Regions from separate parts of the Alteromonas sp. HB246098 genome, predicted to be linked through region 3. Evidence: predicted binding sites of a transcription regulator. Region 3 holds the regulator's gene; each other region holds the start of a gene.
What was found. The regulator sigma-54, encoded in region 3, starts transcription at its own class of promoters, with help from an activator protein. The targets are predictions, from matches to a motif close to GTTGGCACGNNNNTNGNNT.

Region 1: dps (DNA starvation/stationary phase protection protein Dps) is a predicted target of sigma-54. The motif match lies at 1,421-1,439, and genes of this name have one in related genera.
Region 2: flhA (flagellar biosynthesis protein FlhA) is a predicted target of sigma-54. The motif match lies at 1,433-1,451, and genes of this name have one in related genera.
Region 4: ACYTPF_RS08905 (BON domain-containing protein) is a predicted target of sigma-54. The motif match lies at 1,700-1,718, and genes of this name have one in related genera.

The regions. Positions count from the first base shown of each region.
Region 1 covers NZ_JBTZUG010000001.1:736,458-739,650, forward strand. Annotated here, with positions in the region: gene ACYTPF_RS03075 (fatty acid cis/trans isomerase) at 1-275, shown strand, start outside; gene nadK (NAD(+) kinase) at 366-1,241, shown strand; gene dps (DNA starvation/stationary phase protection protein Dps) at 1,501-2,010, shown strand; gene recN (DNA repair protein RecN) at 2,426-3,193, shown strand, end outside.
Region 2 covers NZ_JBTZUG010000001.1:1,107,109-1,110,301, forward strand. Annotated here, with positions in the region: gene flhA (flagellar biosynthesis protein FlhA) at 1-1,377, opposite strand, end outside; gene flhB (flagellar biosynthesis protein FlhB) at 1,544-2,668, opposite strand; gene fliR (flagellar biosynthetic protein FliR) at 2,675-3,193, opposite strand, start outside.
Region 3 covers NZ_JBTZUG010000007.1:238,010-241,202, reverse strand. Annotated here, with positions in the region: gene lptB (LPS export ABC transporter ATP-binding protein) at 1-478, shown strand, start outside; gene ACYTPF_RS15595 (RNA polymerase factor sigma-54) at 552-2,033, shown strand; gene hpf (ribosome hibernation promoting factor) at 2,064-2,351, shown strand; gene ptsN (PTS IIA-like nitrogen regulatory protein PtsN) at 2,365-2,808, shown strand; gene rapZ (RNase adapter RapZ) at 2,892-3,193, shown strand, end outside.
Region 4 covers NZ_JBTZUG010000003.1:216,493-219,685, reverse strand. Annotated here, with positions in the region: gene ACYTPF_RS08915 (hypothetical protein) at 1-305, shown strand, start outside; gene ACYTPF_RS08910 (endonuclease/exonuclease/phosphatase family protein) at 322-1,305, opposite strand; gene ACYTPF_RS08905 (BON domain-containing protein) at 1,753-2,352, shown strand; partial or broken gene ACYTPF_RS08900 (polysaccharide lyase family 7 protein) at 2,974-3,193, opposite strand, start outside.

The DNA.
Region 1 (3,193 bases), on a different contig from region 3:
AGCCATCTAAAGACTCAATTACTCTGGTGCATGGACTTTTGGGTAGCTATCCTGATGCGTTTTGGTATATCAACGCTTCTGACGTCACTGCGTCGATAGAAAAGCTGAAGACTATTAAAAATGAAGCTGATTACCAAGCCTTGCTCGACAATGTCGCTATGCGCCGAACAAACCCTAATTTTTGGGCTTTTAGCGACAAATTGATTCAGTGGTCTAGCGAGCACTACCCTATTGAAGGCGGCCTGCTCGATTATAATCGATTAGAAGATCGCTAAACCTGACACTCTGCAACGTTTTACGCTTTTCTTTTGCAAAATACCTGTGCTAATGTCCGACCATTGGAAATGAAAGGACATTAGCATTCCATGCCCTATCAAACCGTTGCTTTAATTGGAAAACCTCAGCACGCTGCAACCCATGACAGCTTAAATATTCTTGCCGAATATTTATTAGCCAAAGGCTGCAAACTACTAGTTGAGGAAAGTATTGCTGAAGAGCTTGAAACTGAAAACTTCAAAAGCTGTAACCTTGTTACTATTGGTAAAGAGGCTGATCTTGCCGTTGTAGTAGGTGGTGACGGCAGCATGCTTGGTGCCGCGCGTGTACTGGCGCGTTTTGACATCCATGTCGTAGGCGTAAACCGCGGTAATCTTGGCTTTTTAACAGATATCCACCCTGATGATATCGTTCAACAGCTTGACCTTATCTTCAATGGTGAGTGCGTGGTTGAAGAGCGCTTCTTACTTGAAGTCGAAGTTTACCGGCACGAAAAGCTTAAAAGTAACAACTCTGCTGTAAACGAAGTGGTGCTGCACCACGGCAAAGTTGCTCATATGATGGAATTTGAAATTTATATCGATGAGCAATTCGTATTCAGTCAGCGTAGCGACGGGTTGATTGTCGCCACACCTACAGGCTCGACTGCATACTCCCTATCTGCCGGCGGCCCTATTATAATGCCAAAGCTTGATGCACTAACGCTGGTGCCTATGTTTCCTCACACACTGAGCAGTCGCCCCATTGTTGTTGATGCAGACAGTCAGGTATCGATGAAAGTATCAAAAGTAAACAGTGATTCCTTGCAGGTAAGTTGCGATAGTCACATTGTACTACCCGTACTGCCCGGCGATGAAATCCGCATTAACAAGAGCGTAGACAAGCTTCATCTTGTTCATCCCAAGGGTTACAGCTATTTCAACGTACTTCGCAAAAAGCTAGGTTGGGGCAGTAAGCTTTACTAGCCTCATTCACTATTCATCTTTTCTAATGTGCATTTATTACATTAGCCTGTAGCATTTTCTTAATTGCTACAGGCTTGAAAAATAAAGATTTTTTAATCTTCCCATATTTCTCTATTAAAAACGTGTACTTATAAAACTCTCAGAATTCGGCATACCCGTTGCACCTATCAAAGTAAGTTGTTGGCACAGGGCTAGTAAGATTTTGCCCCTTATGATGTTTTACATCGTGCTGATTTATTTACATTCAATAGGAGATATCATGAGTAACACCAATATCAAATTTACAGCCCCAGGAATGGATAACGATGCTGCTGCCAAAACAATTAAGGTATTGGATCAGCGATTGGTTGCACTATTAGATTTACAGTTAACCTTAAAGCACATTCACTGGAACGTGGTAGGCCCAAATTTTATTGGCGTGCATGAAATGCTAGACCCTCAGGTAGATGCAGTACGCGAAATGACCGACACCATTGCCGAACGAATTGCAACGTTAGGCGGCGTACCGAAAGGCACACCGAAAGCCATTGTTGAAGGTCGCAGCTGGAGCGATTATGAACTAGGGAAAGGTTTAGTACTTGACCACCTTAAGGCACTAGACGCTGTTTATGACGGCGTAAATGGTGACCATAGAAAAGCGCTAGAGCTTCTTGGTGAAATTGACCCAGTATCGGAAGATATGATCACTGGTCAGCTGGCAGACTTAGAACAGTTTCAGTGGTTCGTGCGCGCACACATTGAATCTGGAAGCGGTGAGTTGCAGCAATAAGCTTTTTTACTGAATTTTAGATAGTTATCTGACGATTTATAATTCAACTAAAATTGGAATTTTAAAGGAGAGCTTTGGCTCTCCTTTTTGCTGTTTGGTTTTAAAAAACCGTTACAGCAGTCAACGTATTGGCTTACAAACCTTCTTTACAGACAGGCTTTAGGCTATCGAATTTTAAGTAGATTAGTACTGTATAAATTTTTGTAAAACACGCGTTCTCATTAATTTCGTTTATGCTGGTTACTTATAACCTCAAATAACCATTCGAAGTTATAACATTGATTTCTCAAACTTTATTAGCTTCCTTCTTAATTTTAGCGTAATTTTTTCACGACTTAACTTTACACAGGCAAAATACTGTATATATTATCAGTTACTGTATATATCATCATGTTCAACTTATTCGAGTGTGGTTATGTTAGCGCATCTTTCTATTTCTAATTTTGCTGTTGTAAAACAATTATCGGTTCAACTGGAAAACGGGCTTACTGCAATAACCGGTGAAACCGGTGCAGGTAAATCAATTGCTATTGATGCGTTAAGCTTGTGCTTGGGTGAACGTGCCGACGCAAATGCTGTGCGTAAAGGAAGTACGAAAGCTGAAATCATCGCACACTTTTCTTTGAGCAGTAACGCATTAGCTAAAGCTTTTCTCGATGAACATGAACTTACCTCAGACGAGGATGAAAACAGCTGCTTTATTCGCAGAGTTATTTCTAAAGAAGGTCGTTCAAAAGCGTTTATCAATGGTATTCCCGCTTCGCTTCAGCAGTTAAAAGGCTTAGGCCAGTATTTGTTAGCCATTCACGGTCAAAACACACACCTGCAACTGTTGAAAGAAGATCATCAAAGAGACCTAGTTGACGGTTACGCTAAACATGATGAATTGTTAGCGCAAGTTACGGAAACTCATTCAATTTGGCGTGATAAGCAACGCACACTAAAGACACTTCAAGAGCAAGCACAGCAACGAGAAGATAGAATTCAGCTGTTAACCTATCAGGTTCAAGAGCTTGATGAGTTCGCTATTGAAGAGGGCGAGTTCGAAGAGTTGGAAATAGAACACAAGCGCTTGAGCAATGGTCAAAGTCTTTTAGAACAAGCGCAGACTAGCGTGTACAACTTATATGAAAATGATGAGGGCAACGCTTTATCAGTGATTCAAAGTAGCATTGAGCGCTTG
Region 2 (3,193 bases), on a different contig from region 3:
TTTAGTAGCGCGCCCTTCTAGTTTTCCGAACACTTGTCCGGGGTTAATGGCAAGTTCTTCGTCGTGACTTATAACGGAATCGCCAATAGTGACGCCGAGCATAGCGATGGTGTAAGTGTTAGGCTCTAAGTCTAAGTTGTCGCGTATATGAACAGGTGGAATAAGGAAGCCGAGTTCTTGGGAAAGTTTTTTACGCACGCCTTTAATTCGTGTCAACAACTCGCCACCTTGAGATTTATCAACAAGAGGAATTAAGCGATAGCCCACTTCTAAACCAATGGTATCCACCTGCTGAACGTCGTCCCATCCCAGCTCTTTAACTTCAGGTGCAACAGTTTCGTCTTTTGCAATGTTCTCTGGTAATTGAGGTTCTGCAGCTTTCTTCTTAGCTTGAACTGTCTGCCAATATGCAAACCCTGCAATCAAAAATGAAAAACCCAAGAATGCGATATGAGGCATACCCGGGATGATACCCATGACAAAAAGCACGCCTGATGCAATATAAAGCGCTTGATTATTGCCTAGCTGGCCACGGATTTCTTTACCCATTTCCTGGGTTTCGTTTTCACGAGTAACGATAATCGCCGTTGCTACCGAAAGTAGTAATGAAGGTATCTGCGCCACCAAACCATCACCAATTGTCAAGATGGTGTAGATCTCTATGGCATTTCCAAATGAGAGATCGTGCTGAATCATGCCTATAAATAACCCGCCAACGATATTGATAAGCATGATAAAAAGACCGGCAACCGCATCACCTTTTACAAACTTCGATGCACCGTCCATCGACCCGTAAAAGTCAGCCTCTGCGGTTATTTCTTCGCGACGCTGACGCGCTTGGTCTTGATCGATATAGCCTGCGTTCAGATCAGCGTCAATTGCCATTTGCTTACCTGGCATAGCATCCAAGGTAAAGCGAGCACTTACTTCTGAAATACGTCCCGCACCTGCGGTTACTACCTTGAAGTTAATAATAAGAAGGATAGCGAAGACAACAATACCCACAGCATAGTTACCGCCGATAACAACCGCACCGAAGGCTTCAATCACCTTCCCTGCTGCATCTCCCCCTTCGTGACCGTAAAGTAATACAACCCGCGTAGATGCAACGTTTAGTGCCAGACGCAGAACTGTCGCAATTAGGAGCACAAGTGGGAAAATACCAAAATCTACAGGCCGTTGAGTGAGTACCGCCACCAAAATGATGACGAGAGAGAGCGCAATATTAAAGCTAAACAATACGTCGAGTAAAAACGGCGGCATGGGTAGTATTACCATTCCCATGATTGCCAAAAGGACAATAGGCGCGCCTAAACCACTGGTAAAATTTTGCAGCTGATTTTTATCGAATCGCTGAAGATAACCGGATAACTGCATGGCTGGGTGTCTCTCTATCAGAAAATTGACGCTTTATGTAAATCTTCAATAGAGTTTTCAACTAACGTGCCAGCTTTATACAAAGCGGCATTTACATATACCAATAGACCCCAAAAGTATGCGACAAGTATAAAAAGGCCAAAAAAAACCGCAGTAAAATAGTCACTTAGCGACGGTATTCTGGAGGAATAGGCAAATCTCGTTTAAGTGGTTTAGGACGCTTACCCTTTCCTGCCCTATGTGCTTTAAGCTGATAGACGTGTGCTAGCACCTGCGCTACCGCCATAAATAAGGCGTTGGGGATTTCATCGTCGACTTCTGTCGAATAAAAGATAGCACGAGCAAGTACAGGAGAAGGTATTAAGGGTACGTCATTGGCGGTAGCAATTTTTCTGATATGCATGGCCAATTCATCAGCCCCTTTTGCCACCACAACAGGTGCTCTTACGCCCTGTTCATCATACTTAATCGCTACTGAAAAGTGAGTCGGGTTGGTTACTACCACGTCTGCCTGAGGTACTTCCTGCATCATGCGCTTGGTTGCTGCTTGATACTGCAAACGGCGAATACGGCCTTTAACCATAGGGTCGCCCTCTGCATTTTTGCGCTCGTCTTTAACCTCTTGCTTGGTCATTTTCATTTCTTTGTTGTGCTTATACATTTGATAAGGCACATCGATGAGCGCGATGGGGATCATGCCACATACTAGAATGAGAAATGCCCATTTAAGTATGTCCATAGCGTGAAACAGGTTGCCCGGATAGAGCTCCATATCTAAATGCAGCGCTTCATCTTCGAAGAACAACAGCGCCCCTATGGCCATACTGATGATAACCACAACTTTAGCGATAGATTTTAATAGCTCAACCAAGCCGTTCATACCGAACATTCGCTTGAAGCCTTGAATTGGACTCATTTTGGAGCCCTTAGGCTTTGCACCTTCCCAGGTAAAATTAAAACCACCAAGTGCAATAGAGCCATAGATGCCGGCTATCATGGCAACCACCATATAAAGCAACACGGCTGGACCTACCGCCGAGAAAGCTTCGCCCCAAGCGCCGAACATGTGGGTAGTATCATAAGTTTCGTCGCGAGAGAGAATAAACATTCGCTGGGTAAGCTTGAAAACAGATTCAGCAACCCATTCACCCACAAATAAAAACATAAAGGCGCTGACAATAAGCACTAAAGTTGTAGATAGTTCACGGGAACGGGCCAGCTGCCCTTTTTTTCGGGCATCTTCGAGTTTTTTCCCCGTGGGGTCTTCTGTTTTTTCGCTTGAATCTGCCATGTTTTCCTACGAACAAATATTCAATAGTTCACACATAAACTGTTCGGCTCTAAACCATTGGGTTTCAAAGTGCGCAGTAAAGTTATCAAGTGTTATCCAAATAATCAGTAATCCCATTACCTGAGCAATAGAAAAGCCAATACTAAAAATGTTTAGCTGGGGTGCAGCCTTGGTCATTACACCAAACGCTAAATTCACAATAAGTAGTGACACAATGGGCGCTAGAGATAAGGTTACTGCGGATATAAACATCCAACCGCCCCAATGGGCAATATCTCGGAACTGTTCACCTGTCCACCATGCTTCGCCGATGGGAAACGCCTCGAAGCTCATTACTATCATTTGGATCATGGACAAATGTCCATCCAACGTCCAAAACAATAAGGTCGCCAATATTAGATAAAACTGACCAACCGCAGGTACGTTTATACCGTTTACGGGGTCAACAATAGACGCGAACCCCAAACCGGTTTGCATGGCTATGATTTGGCCTGCAAGCACGAAGGTATTGAGCACCATCATTGA
Region 3 (3,193 bases):
CCCGCAAGAGGCATCAATATTTAGAAAGCTTACGGTACATGAAAATATCATGGCCATTTTGCAAACCCGTAAAGATTTAAATTCACAACAGCAAGAAGAAGAAGCAGATGCCCTACTTGATGAATTTAATATCAACCATATACGTAATAGTACGGGGATGAGTTTGTCAGGGGGAGAACGGCGTCGCGTAGAGATTGCACGAGCTCTGGCAGCAAAACCACAGTTTATTTTGTTAGACGAACCATTTGCCGGTGTTGATCCAATATCAGTTAATGATATAAAGAAGATAATACAGCATCTGCGAGATAGGGGTATTGGTATCCTTATCACGGACCATAACGTACGCGAAACATTGGATGTTTGTGAAAAAGCGTACATTGTGAGTCATGGCGAGCTTATTGCGCAAGGAACTGCGGAACAGGTTTTAAGTAATCAAAAAGTAAGGGACGTATACCTAGGCGAACAATTCAGGCTATAGTTAGTGTAACCGAATTGTCATTTTTCAGTTTCGCTCTGGTATATTTAATTTAGAGCATTTAAATAAGACGTAGATGAAACCATCTTTACAGCTAAAATTTAGCCAACAACTTACCATGACACCTCAGCTGCAGCAGGCCATTAAGCTGCTGCAGCTTTCTACGCTTGATCTTCAGCAAGAGATTCAAGAAGCGCTCGACTCTAATCCGCTTTTAGAAGTGGAAGAAGGTAGCGACGAGCCACAAGTAGAAAAGAACAATGTCGATAGTGACGATAGCGCTGCTGAAGCGACAGCTTCTGCATCAAGCGACACGCTAGAAGCAGGAGATGCACTGGAGAAGAATGACCTTCCCGATGAGCTACCTATCGACAGCACTTGGGATGAGTATTATTCCGCTTCTTCTGCGCCAGCACCTGGTCCATCTAATGATGATGAACAAATCTTTCAAGGTGAGACCACTGAAGACATACAAGAGCACTTGCTTTGGCAAATGCGCCTCACTCATTTTTCGGATACTGACCGCGCCATTGCTACTGCAATCATCGATTCGATTGACGAATCAGGTTATTTGACCGTTACTCTTGACGATATCTTAGAAGCGGTCAACGATGATGATCTTGAAGAGCCTATCGAAATGGACGAAATAGAATGTGTACTTAAGCGTATTCAAATGTTCGACCCCATTGGTTCAGGTTCTCGTACCCCTCAAGAATGTCTTATGGTGCAATTGCGCCAGTTTTCAGAAGACACACCGTGGCTTGCTGAAGCGAAGCAGCTTATTGAGGAATATTCAGATTTACTGAGCAGTAAAGACTACCGCACCCTAATGCGTAAGAGCCGATTAAAAGAAGATCAGCTGCGCGAAGCAATGCGTTTACTTCAAACCTTGAATCCACGTCCAGGTAGTGCTTTAGTTACTAAAGAGCCTGAGTACGTTATTCCTGATGTCTCGGTAACCAAGAAAAATGGCCGTTGGGTGGTTGAGCTGAACCCCGACAGTCTGCCGAAATTAAGCGTAAATCAACAGTACGCAGCAATGAGTCGCCGTGCTAAGAACAGTAGCGATTCACAATTCATCCGCTCACACATGCAAGAGGCCAAGTGGTTCATAAAGAGCCTTGAATCTCGTAACGATACCTTAATGAAGGTCGCAAATTGTATTGTGCAGCAGCAAATGGGCTTTTTTGAGCACGGCCCGGAAATGATGAAACCAATGGTACTAAATGATGTCGCAGAAATGGTAGATATGCACGAATCGACTATTTCCCGTGTGACAACGCAAAAGTATATGCATACGCCTCGTGGTATCTTTGAATTGAAGTATTTCTTCTCAAGCCACGTAGCAACTGAGTCAGGTGGTGAATGTTCATCTACAGCGATTCGTGCATTGATCAAGAAGTTAGTGGCTGCGGAAAATCCTAGCAAGCCGCTAAGTGATAGCAAGATTGCTTCGTTGTTGGCAGAGCAAGGCATAAAAGTCGCTCGGCGAACAATAGCAAAATATCGGGAATCGTTATCGATCCCACCGTCGAACCAACGCAAAAGCCTTATTTAACTAGGCTTAAATATATAAGGAAGACGAAATATGCAAATCAACCTCACTGGTCATCATGTCGAAATCACCGACTCTTTGCGTAATTATGTCGATACGAAGTTCAGCAAACTTGAACGTCACTTTGATCACATTTCTAATGTGCATGTCATCCTGAACGTTGAAAAATTAAATCAAAAAGCCGAAGCGACTGTTCATTTAAGTGGCGCTGAAGTATTCGCATCCTCAGAAAATACCGACATGTATGCGGCGATTGACAGCATGGTTGATAAACTCGACCGGCAGGTAATCAAGCATAAGGAAAAACTGAAAAAACATTAGTAGTTAATTAAGCATGGATATACAAGCCATCGTAAGTCTGGACCGCACCGAGTGTGCGGTTCAGTGTAATAGTAAAAAGCGAATTCTTGAGATCATCGCTGATATCGCTGCCAAGCAAAATGATAACATCGACCAGGCAACGGTTTTAAATAGCTTAATGGCTCGAGAACGTATGGGTAGCACGGGTATTGGCAACGGCATAGCACTGCCTCACGGTCGCCTGGCTGGCCTTGAGAAGGTAATAGCAATTGTTGTAACAAGCACACCAGCTATCAACTTTGATGCCCTAGATGAAAAGCCCGTAGACATATTTTTTGCGCTACTCGTTCCCGAAGAGCAAACCGAAGGACACCTTCAAACACTGGCTACCGTAGCAGGTAAGCTCAGTGACAAAGAAACAATTAAAACAATACGCCGTGCAACAACCAGCGACGAGATTATTTCTGCATTAAGTTAAGCCATAAGAGCCTATACATTATAGATAGGCGCTTTATTCAACAACGCGTATGTGATGAAACCAGAATATAAGGGAGAGTTTAGGTGAAGCTGATCATAATCAGTGGTCGTTCAGGGTCTGGTAAGTCTGTCGCACTTCGCGCTTTGGAAGACTTAGGTTATTACTGTGTTGATAATATCCCAGTAAATTTGCTTCCCACCCTCACCCATACTGTTGTTGATGAATACGACCAAGTTGCAGTAAGTATCGACGTAAGGAATCTTCCCAAAAATCCAGATGACTTGGTAGAGATTCTAGATTATCTGCCTTCTTCTTGGTCGATGACTATAGTGTACATTGACGCAAGCGATGACGTACTGGTCAAGCGGTTTAGCGAAACTCGCCG
Region 4 (3,193 bases), on a different contig from region 3:
AAGGCTGGCCTGCTATCATTTGTGACAATGACTATATCGGCGTGGTACGCGACCCTGTAAAGCGAGAGTATATTTGTGTACGTTCTGCTTTGGTTAAAGACGCCAAGCCTGCGCTGATAAAGCCCAATAAAAAAGCCATTGAGATTATGCTAGATAACGAGCAACTTCTTGCAAAGGATAAAGAGCTTCTCAACCAAGCTGTTTGGCCAAGAGAGCATAGCTTAATTGGTTTGGCACACTTCAAAAAGCGTGAAGAGGCTTGCGACAGCCTCATGTGGTGTGTAAAGCATCGTGGGGCTCGTTAAACATTATTGAACCGCTTTATTCTTTGTCGGTCATTAACGCAAGTTCGGTATAAAGAGGGTAGTGGTCAGATCCCACCCCCTCTAACTTCTCAATGTTTACTAAACTAAAGTGTTTAGAGTGAAAAACGTGATCTAGCGGCCACTTCACTAATGGATACTTTGCGTGGAACGTATTAAAAAAGCCTCGACCTTCCCTAGGGTCTAATAGGCCGCTTATTTTCTTAAATTTCCTGGTAGTAGGTGACCACGCGACGTCATTTAGATCGCCAGCGACTATGATTGGACCTTCTGTTTTAGCAATTTCCTCTCCGACTACGGTCAACTCGATATCCCTAGGTTTAGCATAGGTATTTTCGGTTGGGCTTGGCGGTTTTGGATGAAGAAAATAAAGCAGTACGTCCTGTCCATGATGGTTGATTTTTACCCTCATAGAGGGAACATCGTCTTCTATCATAAAACGCAGTGTAGCCTCTTCAAATGGGATCTTGCTGTATAGATGCATGCCGTAAAGATTTTCTAAAGGGCAAAATTTACGGTAAGGATACTCTGACTCTATTTCGCTAATGCCCTTTTGCCACTTTTCGTTAGATTCAAGAGTAACCAGAAAGTCGGGGTGTTTATTGCGCACATGCTCAATGAGTTTGCGAAAATCATTATTTGGCATATATACGTTACTTGAAAGTACGCTTAGTTTGCGACTTGTGTCTTCATTACCCACGCGTTGTACTTCACGCTTGTAAAGAGGAGTGTAGGGGATTATCCAAACAACCTGGTAAATCAAGCTAACAATTAAACCTACTACCAAAATTAGCGAAAGGCTATTTAACGGGGCGTAATACGTTGCTTTAAAAGCATACCCAATAAGTAATAAAGAAATAATTGCTGCTATCTGAAGTCGTGGAAACTCCCACACCCTTACCAACCAGTGTGAAGAAGGTAGAAGCGGAGCCCAGCTTACAGCGATAAAAAAGACTGATGCAGCAGTGAGTGCAGTATCCATGTCTAGATGGTCCTTGAATAAAACTTACAAAACACATCTTACCTAAACCAAAAAGTTAGTTGGCTTGGTAAAGGTTATGTGAATGATGATAAAACAATAGTTATAATTACGGCGGTTTCCTAAAATAAGTTTAACCTTACCTTTCTATTGAGCGTCAGTATCTGTGCATAGTTCTATGTATCTTTTTAATGTTAGTTCCACCATGTTGTTTCCACTGTTTTATTTCCATAGGAACATTAAGTGGCAACTTATGAATAGCGTAATTTCCAAGGGGCATACACAATTTGCTTGTGTTAAGTAAAAAATTCTCGAAATCAGGCAAAGTTTGCAAACTTCAGAAGACCGATATAATCGAAGGTCAATAATTAATGCATATAAAACAATAGGATATTATGTTGGCAAGGTTTTAGCACTTGTAGTTGTGAGTTTCGACAAAGGAGAAATGTTATGAAACGTTCAATTATTTCTATGATTGTTGCTACTACATTAACTACAGCTGCTTATGCTGGTGATATGGACACAGACAATAAGTGGGAAAAAGGTGCTAAAGACGCATGGATTGACGGTAAAGCAGAGGCTACGCTGTTGTTCAATGGCAATCTAGATTCATTCGACATTAATACCGACGTGAAAGACGGCAACGTCGTTCTTACAGGCAAGGTTGAAAATTCTGTCGATAAAAAACTAGCTGAAGAGTTGGTAACTAACATCGACGGTGTCACTTCGGTAGACAACAAGCTTACCGTTGTTGCTGATAACGATATGCACAAAGAGATGTCTGACGATATGGAAGACACTGTAGATGAAGGCACAAGCGAACTGACGGACGCCAAAATTGCTACAGTAATTAAAACTCGCCTTTTAATGGATACCGATATTTCAGGCTTTGACATTGATGTTGACGTAGAAAATGGTGTGGTAACACTGACTGGCGAAGTTGATTCTGACGCCGAGCGTGACCTAGCAGTGGAAATTGCTAAAAATGCTTCTGACGTAAAAGATGTTGAAAGCGACCTACGTGTAGTTACTGAAACTGCAATGAATTAAAGGTTTCTTTATCCGATTTAATCAAAAAGGGGCATTCGCCCCTTTTTTCTTGCCTAACTTAAATAAGGTAGAATGGTTAGCACATCGACATAACTAATGTTTCCACTCTTCATCCAATAAGACAACTTCATCATTTTCAGATTTGATTTCTTTACGGGATTCAGTGCCATTTTCTGCCACAAGATAAAATTCGTAAATCGTAATATCAGTACCGTATTGCTTACTTTCAATGATACGTCTAATTTGATCAGAGTTTTCCTGCTTCTTGATAAGTGTTTTTACCGCGGAGGGTAAATCTTCCATAGTTAAATCCCGCTGTACTTCAACAATTTTCCACTGTTCGCCATCTTGCAGCATATCGAATTCTATTTCATTGCCGTTAGCGTCTTCACCTTCAACATCAAGATATACATTATCGTGTTTGTATTCCTTCTCAACTTCTTGTATCGCAAAGTTAGGAGCAACACTTTTTATTGCCGTTAACGCGGAAGCCGGAACAGCATCTACGGATATCGCTTCTTTTTTGTTTAGTGTAGCGCCAATCTTAACATTGTCGCTTTCCGCCACAGGTCTTTGCGCCCCAGGTTTTTGCGTAATTAGGTTCGCTTTGAAGGTTTCAGTCGGTTCGCTGCTTTCACCTACCGTTAAGTTGGAAAACGCGACCTGTACATAGTCACCATTTTTCTTATCTTCTTCCCAGTTTCCTGTACCCATACATGCAGCGTACCAAAAGCCGTCATCATCTTTAGTACTGCACTGGTTATAAGCGCCCGCTTTAAAATAATTCCAATCTAGCGTATAGCCGTAAGGATGATCGTGCTGGTCTAGCTCACCATACGCA